Regions from separate parts of the Vogesella sp. AC12 genome, predicted to be linked through region 1. Evidence: predicted binding sites of a transcription regulator. Region 1 holds the regulator's gene; the other holds the start of a gene.

Region 1 (5,534 bases):
CTGCAGGCGGTACAGAGCAAGGGCGGCGGTCTGGAGCCGGGGCTGGCGGAAAACCTGCTGGCCAATGCCGCGGAACAATCGGAACAAGTCGAAAACCAGGGCTTTAATCCCGTATTATTGACCCCACCGGCATTACGGCCTTTGCTGGCACGCTTTCTGCGCCGCGCCCTGCCGCAGCTACGCGTGATTTCGCATAATGAAATACCGGACAGCAAATCCATTCGTATAATTGCGGTGATCGGGGGGAGCAAAAGCTAACGCATCATGGTGGTCAGAAAGTTCTACGGCAAAACAACACGGGATGCGCTACGCCAGGTTCGCGAAGAACTGGGCGCCGATGCGCTGATCCTGTCCAACCGCCCTACCCTGGGCGGTGGCGTAGAGATCATGGCCGTCGCCGATGCCGATGTTTCCGCGCTGGCCACCACGCTGACACCGCCGTCGCAGCCGAAACACCCGCCGCGCAATGCGCCGACACCTTCTCCGGTGCCCGCGCCCGCCGCCACTGGCGGCAGCATGAACCGCGCCATCGCCCGCACCTACGCGATGCCGGTGGAGCCGCTGGAAGCGCCTGCGGTGCCGACACCGCCGCCACCACCGCAGGCGAAAGCCAGCACCGAGCCGAAACCCTTCCTCGCCCACGTGCAGGGCAACAGCCCGCCACCGAAGGCGGCGCCACAGCCGCAAGCGGCACCGGCCCGGCCTGCGGCCAACGTTGCCAGCAGCAACGTTGCCAGCAGCAACGATGCCGAGCGCGAGCAAATGGCGCAGGAACTGAAACAGATCGGCGACGAGATCAAGCAGCTGCGCAGCCTGCTGCAAAGCCAGCTGGCCGGTTTTGCCTGGTCGGACATGGAGCAGCGCACGCCCAACCGTGCCGAGCTGTTCCGCCACCTGCTCACCGCCGGCTTCAGCTCGACGCTGATCCGCCAGCTGACACAGAAGCTGCCGCCGCAGTACGAAGGCGATGTCGCGCAGAAGTGGGCGCGCTCGGCGCTGATCCACAACCTGAAATGCATGGACCCGCAGCACGACCCGATCGAGCGCGGCGGCATCTATGCGCTGGTCGGCCCCACCGGCGTCGGCAAGACCACCACCGTCGCCAAGCTGGCCGCCCGCGCCACCATGCGCCATGGCGCACAGAACGTGGCGCTGATCACCACCGACACCTACCGGATCGGCGCCCAGGACCAGCTGCGCATCTACGGCAAGATCCTCGGCGTGCCGGTGTTCTCGGTGCAGAACGAAGGCGACCTGCAGCTGACGCTGGCCGATCTGGCGCAGCGCAAGATCGTGCTGATCGACACCGTCGGCATGGGCCAGCGCGACGCGCGGGTACAGGCACAGCTGGACATGTTCAACCAGACCGGCCGCCCGGTGGAGCGCCTGCTGTTGCTGGCCGCCAACGCTGACGGCCACACGCTGGAAGACGTGGTGCGCCACTATCGCGGCGACGGCCTCGCCGGCGCTATCCTGTCCAAGATCGACGAGGCGCTGATGCTGGGGCCGGGGCTCGACGTCGTCATCCGCCACCGCCTGCGCCTGTTCTACGTCACCAACGGCCAGCGCGTGCCGGAAGACATCCACGCCGCCCATGCCGAGCTGCTGATCGACCGCGCGCTGCGCGCCGCGCAGCTGGCCTCGCCGTTCAATCCGGAAAGCGATGAAATGGCGATGCTCAATGCCGCGCAGTCCGGCTGGCTGTCATGAGCGTGCTGGATCAGGCTTCCGGCCTGCGCCGCCAGGCGCTGCACGACTACCCGCCGTCCTTCGCCTTTTTCGGCGCCGACCACTGCGGCCAGAGCACCGTCGCCGGCGAGCTGGCGGCGGCACTGGCGCTGCAACGGCAACGCCCGCTGCTGATCGAGCACCGCAACGGCCAGCAACTGGCGCGCCGCCTCGGCTTGCCGGCCGCCGGCACGCTGGGCAGCGTCGCGGTCAGCCTCGGCGATCTCAACGAGCTGATGGTCAGCAACCGCCACGGCCTGACCCTGGTCAACCTCGCCGCCAGCGTCGACGAGCGCACGCGGCTGTCGCCGCGCATCTGGCGCCGCCTGATCAACGAATTCGCGTCGGTGGAACAGGACGCGGCGCTACTGCTGCTGGATACCCCGCCGCTGAACGAAGATCCCGGCCCGTGCTGCATCGCCGACAACCTGGTGCTGGTGCTGACCCCATCCTCCGACAGCCTGATGGGCGGCTACGCACAACTGAAACGGCTGGCGCAGGACTACGCGCGCCGCCGCTTCAACGTGCTGGTCAACCGTGCGGCCAACTTTGACGAGGCGCAGGCGATCTTCAGCCGCCTGCAGCGCGTGGCCGGCGACTACCTGCCGGTCGGCCTGCGCTGGGTCGGTTTCGTCCCTGATGACAACACCATCAGAAAGAGTCAGACTTTACGGCGCCCGGTGGTGGAGGCGTTTCCGGACAGCGAGGCGGCGCACGCCTACCTGCAGCTGGCGCAGATGCTGCCGCAGTGGCACGCGCCCGACGACGACACCCCGCGCGGCACTTATCTCGAACATCTTTTAATGACAAGCAAAGCGCTTGCAGATTTGACAGGTCATTAAATATGGCAGTAGCAAACAAATGGCAGGCCTATCAGCTGCATAGTCAATCCGACGCGATCGACATCAACCAGCACGCGCCGCTGGTCAAGAAGCTGGCCAGTATGATGATGGCGCGCCTGCCAGCCAGCGTTGACATCAACGACCTGATCCAGGTCGGCACCATCGGCCTGATCGAGGCCGCGCGCCAGTTCGACAGTGCGCAGGGCGTGCTGTTCGAAACCTTCGCCAGCCAGCGCATCCGTGGCGCGATGCTGGACGAGCTGCGTCGCGAGGACTGGCTGCCGCGCCAGGCGCGACGCAATGTGCGCCAGATCGAAAGCGCCATCCACCAGCTGGAACAGCAGCTGGGACGCAGTCCGGCGGAAAGCGAGATCGCCGACAGCCTGTCGCTGCCGCTGACCGACTACCAGGCGATGCTGGCGGAGTGCAAGGGGCTGACCCTGGTGCACTTCGAAGACTTTCACGATGACGAAGGCAATGGCAGCAGGCAGATCGACAACATCGTCGACGGCGACGCCGCCACCCCACTGGACAACCTCGCCGAAGACCACTTCCGCAGCGCGCTGATCGATGCCATCAAGCTGCTGCCGGAGCGCGACCAGCTGGTGATGAGCCTGTACTACGAGCAGGACCTCAACCTGAAAGAAATAGGCGCCGTGCTGGGCGTCTCCGAATCCCGCGTCTCGCAGCTGCACAGTCAGGCCATCGCGCGCCTGCGCACGCGCCTGCGCGACTGGACCTGAACCCGCCACGCCTACGGAAACCATAGCCTGTGGATAAAATTAGCCTCATTGCCATCATCGGCGGCCTGACCGCCATCCTGGCCGGACAAGCGCTGGAAGGCGGCCACATCGGCTCGCTGATCCAGGTCACCGCCTTCATGATCGTCATCGGCGGCACCTTCAGCGCGGTGATGCTGCAGTCGACGCCGAAGCAGTTCCTCACCGGCCTGCGCATGGCCGGCTGGGTGCTGCGCCCGCCGGTGCACGACCAGGAAAAACTGATCCGCGACCTGGTCAGCTGGAGCCAGGCGGCGCGGCGCGGCGGCCTGCTATCGCTGGAAGGCTATATCAACAACCAGAAGGACCCGTTCGTGCGCAAGGGGCTGCAGATGCTGGTTGACGGTGCCGAGCCGCAGATCATCCGCGACGTGCTGGAAACCGAGATCGGCATCTTCGAGCACGCGCGCAAGCAGGCGGCCAAGATCTGGGAATCCGCCGGCGGCTACGCGCCGACGATGGGCATTCTTGGCGCGGTACTGGGCCTGATCCATGTGATGGAGAACCTGTCCGACCCGTCCAAGCTCGGCGGCGGCATCGCGGTGGCCTTTGTCGCCACCGTGTACGGCGTCGGCATCGCCAACCTGTTCCTGCTGCCGATCGCCAACAAGCTGAAAAACCTGATCAGCCTGGAGGTCAACCTCAAGGAGCTGACGCTGGAAGGGCTGATCGCCATCGCCAACGGCGAGAATCCGCGCATCATCGAGGCGCGCCTGCGCAGCTTCCTCGGCCTCAACGACTGAGCAGTTGGTCGCAATGTTGCGGCCAACCTTGTGCCGCATGGCCGACAAAAACCCCCGCCGGTTTCCACCGACGGGGGTTTTGTGTTGCAAGGTTGGCCGCAACGAGGCGGCCTGTGGCGGCGATCAGTAACCCAGCCCCATCGCCTCGCGCACTTCCTTCATCGTCTCGCGCGCCACCAGTTCCGCCTTGTGGCAGCCTTCGAACACGATCTCCTTGACCAGGTTCGGGTTGGCCAGATACTTCTCGGCGCGCTCGAACATCGGCTGCTGCTCGCGCACCACCGCCTCGATCACCGGCTGCTTGCAGTCCAGGCAGCCGATGCCGGCGCTGGTACAGCCGGCCTTCACCCACTGTTTGGTGTCGTCGCTGCTGTACACCTCGTGCAGCTGCCACACCGGGCACTTGTCCGGGTTGCCGGCGTCGGTGCGCCGTACCCGCGCCGGGTCGGTCGGCATCGCGCGGATTTTCTTGCTGACCTCTTCCGGCGTCTCGCGCATGGTGATGGTGTTCTTGTACGACTTGGACATCTTCTGGCCATCCAGCCCCGGCATCTTCGACGCCTCGGTCAGCAGGGCCTCGCTCTCCGGCAGGATGATCTTGCCCTTGTTTTCCAGATAGCCCTGCAGCCGCTCGCGGTCGCTGTTGCCGAGGTTCTGGCTGGCGGCCAGCAGCTCGCGCGCGGCCAGCAGCGCCTCGCCGTCGCCGTCCTGCAGGTAGCGGGTACGCAGCTGCTCGAACTGCTTGCCGGCCTTGCCGATCTTCTTCACCGCCGCGCGGGCCAGTTCCTCGAAGTTCGGCTCGCGGCCGTACAGGTTGTTGAAGCGGCGCGCCACTTCGCGTGTCAACTCGATGTGCGGCACCTGGTCTTCGCCGACCGGCACCAGACCGGCCTTGTACACCAGGATGTCGGCGGCCTGCAGCAGCGGATAGCCGAGGAAGCCGTAGGTAGCCAGATCCTTGTGGTTCAGCTTGTCCATCTGGTCCTTGTAGGTCGGCACCCGCTCCAGCCAGCCCAGCGGCGTCACCATCGACAGCGCCAGGTGCAGCTCGGCGTGCTGCGGCACCTTGGACTGGATGAAGATGGTGGCCTGTTCCGGATCGACACCGGAGGCCAGCCAGTCGATCACCATTTCCCAGATCGACTTCTCGATGATGGCGACTTCGTCGTAGTTGGTGGTCAGCGCGTGCCAGTCGGCGACCATGAAGTAGCAGTCGTGGCGGGTTTGCAGCTCGACCCAGTTCTTGATCACGCCGTGGTAGTGGCCCAGATGCAGGCTGCCCGTCGGGCGCATGCCGGAAAGAATGCGGTTGGCAAACATGGTGTGTCGGGTTCCGTGAGTGACAGGTTAAGGCTCAGAGCAAAAAGCCGAGCAGCTCGTAAACCATGGTGGTAAAGGGACGCAGGATCGGGGACAGCAGGCCGGTAAACACCAGCGCCAGC
Region 2 (5,534 bases), on a different contig from region 1:
TGCCCGCTGTCAAAGCTGCTGCTGCGCCACCGTGCCGGCGCCTGCCCGGCGCTGCAGTGGCAGGCCGCGGCCGCACGCTACCACTGCGGCCTGCTCACCGCCCCCACCCACTACCTGCGCTGGCTGCCCGCCGTCGCCGTGCCGCTGTTCGCGCCGCTGGCGCGACGCTATCTGGCGATCGGCACCGGCTGCGACTCCGACTCCAGTGCCGAACCGGAAACCACCCCATGACCGATCTGCTTGCGCCACTGGCCGCCATTGTCGGCGCCGCCAACCTGCTGACCACGCCGCACGACATCGCGCCCTTCATTACCGACTACCGCGGCCGCTACCACGGCTCGCCGCTGGCGGTGGCGCTGCCGGCCAGCAGCGACGAAGTGGCAGCGCTGGTGCGCTTCTGCGCCGCCCACCGCATCGCCATCGTGCCGCAGGGCGGCAACACCTCCACCTGCGGCGCGGCGACGCCGGACGGCAGCGGCCGGCAGCTAGTCATCGCGCTGCGACGGCTGAACCGCATCCGCGCCGTCGATGCGGCCAACCAGACCATCACCGTCGAGGCCGGCTGCACGCTGGCGGCGGTACAGGCGGCGGCGGCCAGCGCCGGGCTGCTGTTCCCGCTATCGCTGGCCAGCGAGGGCAGCTGCCAGATCGGCGGCAACCTGTCCACCAACGCCGGCGGCCTCGCCGTGCTGCGCTTCGGCACCATGCGCGAGCTGACGCTGGGGCTGGAGGTGATACTGCCGGACGGGCAGCTGCTGGACGCGCTGACCGCGCTGCGCAAGGACACCAGCGGCCTGGACGTGAAGCAGCTGTTCATCGGCGCCGAGGGCCAGCTCGGACTGATCACCGCCGCCACGCTGAAGCTGTTCCCGCAGCCCACCGCGCACGCCACCGCGCTGCTCGGCGTCGCCAGCGCTGACGAGGCCATCGCCACCCTCAACGCGCTGCAGGCGGCGTTCGGCGACCGGCTGACCAGCTTCGAGATGATGTCCGAGGTGTGCCAGCAGCTGGTCGATAAGTACCAGCCGGGCGCGCTGCCGTTCCGGGCGCCGTGGGCGCTGCTGGTCGAGCTGTCCGACAGCGGCGACAACACCAGCCTGCAGGAGCGGCTGCTGCAGTGGCTGGCCGCGCGCGGCCTAGGCGACGGCGTGCTGGCGCAGAACGACAGCGAACGCGCGCGGCTGTGGCAGCTGCGCGAACAGATGTCGGAGCTGCAAAAGCGCGACGGCCCCAGCATCAAGCACGACATCGGCGTGCCGACCTCGGCGATCCCGGCCTTTCTCGACGCCTGCGGCGCGGCGCTGCAAGCCGCCTTCCCCGGCGTGCGCATCGTCGCCTTCGGCCACGCCGGCGACGGCAACCTGCACTACAACATCAGCCACACCCGCCCCGGCAATGCCGAACTGTTTGCCGACGAGGACGCGGTCAACGCCATCGTCTACGAACAGGTTCACCGCCTGCGCGGCACACTGGCGGCCGAACACGGCGTCGGCCAGCTCAAGGGCCACTGGCTGCAGCGCTACAAGGACCCGGCGGCGCTGGCGGTGATGCGCGCGGTGAAACAGGCGCTCGACCCGCAGCGCATCATGAACCCGGGCAAGTGGCTGTAAACACGGTCACGCCCCCAAAACAATGCGGCCAACCTTATCTCAAGGTTGGCCGCAAGCACATCGACCATGCATTTGTATTTCTATAAAAAACAATGGCATGGAAATACAAAACAGCCATAATCCGGCAACAAAAGCCCTCAAGAACAAGCGCGCCACGCCGATAAGGGATCATCCCTTGCCACCAGCATCGCTCTGCGAGATCGCGCTTCGTGCAAATCAATACCAATACGCTGGCCATGCATGCGCAGCGACAACTAGAGAAGTCGAGCAACAGCCTGACGCGGACCCTGGCGCGGCTGTCTTCCGGCCTGCGCATCAACAGCGCGATGGACGACGCCGCCGGCCAGGCCAGCGCCAGCCGCATGGATGCAAAAATCCGCGGCGAACGCCAGGGGCTGCGCAATGTCACCGACAACGCCTCGATGCTGCAGGTCACCGAAGGCGCGCTGGCCAAGGTCAGCGACATGCTGCAACGCATGCGCGAGCTGTCGGTGCAGGCCGCCAACGGCACGCTGAGCAGCCCCGACCGGCAGGCACTGCAGGCGGAAGCCAACCAGCTGCTGCAGGGCATCGACCAGATCGGACGCGAGACCGAATTCAACGGCCAGCAGGTGTTTTCACAAGCCACCACCAGCCTTGGCGGCGATGCCGACAAGCGCGCGGTGATGGACGGCCTGCAGCTGGGCTGGCTGGAGGCGTCGGAACGCCGCATCAAGCAGTTCTACGGTATCCAGGGCGACGGCGCCACCATGACGGTGAATCTGGATCCGGGCACGCCGGGCGGCACGCTGGCCTCGGTCAGCTACACCGGCACCGACGGCGGCGGCAGGATGCTGGGCGTCGCGCTCAATGTCGAGATGGCCGACTTCACGCCGGCCAACCTGCCCAACGGCGGTAGCGCCCCGTTCTACAACGATCGCGTGATCGCCCACGAGATGGTGCACGCGGTGATGGGACGCAGCATGAACATCGCGACGCTGCCGACCTGGTTCATGGAAGGCACCGCCGAATTCATCCACGGCGCCGACGAGCGCCTGGCCGGCGACGTGGCGGCGGCCGGCAGTGCCGCCGCTCTGGTCGGCGGCAATAACCTCGGCGGCGCGTGGGCCAGCGACTCGGCGCACTATTCGGCCGCCTACGCCGCCACCCGCTACCTGCACCAGCAGGTGAAACAGGCCGGCGGCAGCGGCATCAAGGACGTGATGCAGGCGCTGAATGGCGGCGCCACGCTCGACGCCGCGATCAACAGCGCCACCAAGGGCAACCTGGCCAGCAGCGCCGCCTTCATCGCCTCGTGGAACACCAACGGCGCCGCCTTTATCGGCAGCATGGACCTGAGCAATGCCGACACCGGCGCCGTCGGCGGTGCCGATGCCGACGGCGGCACGGTGCTGAACGCGGAAACGGCGCTGGACGACAATAACGCCTCACTGTCCGGCGAGAACGTGCTGCAGGGCTTCAAGCTGGATTTCCCCGACATTGCCGGCGCCACCGGGCAGAACTTCTTTACCGTGCAAAGTGGCAGCAATGCCGGCGACACGCTGCAAGGCTCGGTCGGCGCGGTGAACGTGGCCTCGCTCGGGCTGCAGGATCTCGATCTCGACAAGCTGGCCAAGTTCGCCATCTTCCACCTCGACCAGGCACTGGACTACGTCTCGCAGGAGCGGGCCAAGATTGGCGGCATGATGTCGCGGCTGGACAGTGCCAGCCAGAACCTGCAGAGCTCGACCGAGAACGCCAGCGCCGCACGCTCGCGCATCATGGACGCCGACTACGCGCAGGAAACCGCCAACCAGACGCGGCAAAGCGTGCTGCAACAGGCCGGCACCGCGATGCTGGCGCAGGCCAACAGCCAGAGCCAGAACGTGCTGCGGCTGCTGCAAGTCTAAGCGCCGCCTTCACTACGCCTGCGTTGCGCCTGTCGTCTGCGGCGGCGCGCCACGGCTCAGGGCGCTGCGGGCGTTATTGCCAGCGCACGCACGGCAGGCCGCGCCACCGGCGCACGAATGAGCGGCAACACCCACAAAACAATGCGGCCAACCTTGTCTCAAGGTTGGCCGCATTGGCGTATTCGGTGCAGGTGCCGCGGCCGGCCGGTCACGGCGAGCAGGCAAAAAAAATCCCCTGAGGGTTTCCACAGGGGCCAACACGAGGAAGAAACACCACACCGGCACGGGGCCGACGGATGCTTCGAGGGGCTAACACCACAAAAACCTTTCGGCTTGAGTGCAGCGCACAATTTAAGGCAATTGCTCTAATTTGTCCACTGCTTTATCAGGGGCTTAGCCGCGGTTCACGATCCCGCGCGCCCAAGTCAGGCAAGGCGGACGTGGCCCAAAAAGCACTGTTGATGCTGATATCGATACCCAAGTTTTGGCCAATGCCGATACAGGATCACCCACTGATATCAGGTCGCAGCAGATCGTGCACAGGTTCTTGGCGACGAACACACCGTTACCGGCGCCCGCCGCGGCGGGCGGATCGGCGCCTCAATCGCGGACCGGACGCTTGGCCAGCATGCGCTGCACGCTGCGACGGTGCATGTTCAGCGCGCGGGCGGTGGCGGAGACATTGCCGTCGTGTTCGGCCAGCACCCGCTGCAGGTGCTCCCAGCTGACGCGCTTCAGCGACATCGGCGCGACGGGCAGCGCGCGCTCCGGGTCCGCCCCCGGCGCACCGAGCGCGGCGAGGATTTCGTCGACGCCGGCCGGCTTGGCCAGGTAGTTGACCGCGCCCAGCTTCACCGCCTCCACCGCGGTGGCGATGCTGGCGTAGCCGGTCAGCACCAGCAGCCGCGCCTGCGGCGCCACGGCCAGCAGTTGCGGCAGCAGGCGCAGGCCGCTGTCGCCGTCAAGATTGAGGTCGAGGATGATCGCCTGCGGCGCACTGGTCACCGCCTGCAACGCGGCGGCCGCGTCGGGCGCATGGCGCACCACATGGCCGCGGCGCTGCAGACTGCGCGCCAGCATCGCGGCGAACACCGCGTCGTCTTCCACCAGCAAGATGTCCATCATGCGTCGCCCTCCAGCGGCAGCCGCAGCGTGGCGCACACGCCACCGGCGGCATCGTTTTCCAGCCGCAATTCGCCGCCCAGATGCGACAGCGTCACGTGCGACAGCATCACGCCAAGGCCGAGGCCGGCCGGCTTGTCGCTGTCCAGCGGTGCCAGCCCGGCGCGCGCCAGCTGTGCGGCGCTGAGGCGGCCGCGCCGGTTGCGGATGCGCAGTTGCAGCTGCCCGTCGGCGATGGCGGCGTCGAGCTCCACCTCACCGCCGCCGGCATCCGCCGCATTGTTGAGCAGGTTGCACAGCGCAGGCCAGAAGCGCGGGTCCGGCGCCATCAGCGGCCCGCCGTGCAGCAGGCCGTCGCGCTGCAGCCGCACCCCCGGCCGCGTCGCCTGCCAGCCCTGCAGCTGCTGTGCCAGCGCGTCGCCGATCGGCTGCGGCGGCGGCCGGCTTTCGGCGCCGGCCTTCAGCTGCACCAGCGCCTGGCGACACAGCGCCAGCTGCTGCCGCATCAGCTGCAGGTCGGGCTGCAGCGCGGCATCGGCGGCGTGGCTGGCGCACAGCTCGTCGCACAGCAGGGTCAGCGTGTTGAGCGGCGTCGACAGGCTGTGCGCGGTGCCGGCCGCCTGCACCCCCAGCGCCACCAGCTGCTCGTCGCGCAGCTGCGCCTCGCGCGCCTGCGCCAGTGCCGCCTCGCGCTGCGCCAGCTGCCGCGCCAGCGACGACACGAAGGTGGTCAGCAACAACACCGACACCGCAAAAGTCAGCCACATGCCGACCAGATGCAGGCGGAAGGCGTAGGCGGCATCGTCACCGGCCAGTGGCCACGGCAGGTGCCAGCCAAACAGCAGCGCGTAGCCGCCCAGGCTCAGCAGCGCCAGCAACCACGCCTGGCGCGGCGGCAACAGTAAGGCCGCCA

The links. Region 1 encodes FliA, which starts transcription of late flagellar genes. Its sites were predicted from a motif close to GCTAAAGNTNNNNNNNNNNCNGCCGATAAT; they were not measured.
Positions count from the first base shown of each region.
Region 2: NOM55_RS04135 (flagellinolysin) is a predicted target of FliA. The motif match lies at 1,746-1,775, and genes of this name have one in related genera.

Region 1 is NZ_JANFNU010000006.1:108,307-113,840, forward strand. Features, by position in the region: gene flhA (flagellar biosynthesis protein FlhA) at 1-258, shown strand, start outside; gene flhF (flagellar biosynthesis protein FlhF) at 265-1,710, shown strand; gene NOM55_RS11245 (flagellar synthesis regulator FleN) at 1,707-2,570, shown strand; gene NOM55_RS11250 (RNA polymerase sigma factor FliA) at 2,573-3,313, shown strand; gene NOM55_RS11255 (flagellar motor protein) at 3,343-4,092, shown strand; gene NOM55_RS11260 (tryptophan--tRNA ligase) at 4,216-5,412, opposite strand; gene NOM55_RS11265 (site-2 protease family protein) at 5,447-5,534, opposite strand, start outside.
Region 2 is NZ_JANFNU010000002.1:64,258-69,791, reverse strand. Features, by position in the region: gene NOM55_RS04145 (hypothetical protein) at 1-231, shown strand, start outside; gene NOM55_RS04140 (FAD-binding oxidoreductase) at 228-1,610, shown strand; gene NOM55_RS04135 (flagellinolysin) at 1,820-3,499, shown strand; gene NOM55_RS04130 (response regulator transcription factor) at 4,100-4,624, opposite strand; gene NOM55_RS04125 (ATP-binding protein) at 4,621-5,534, opposite strand, start outside.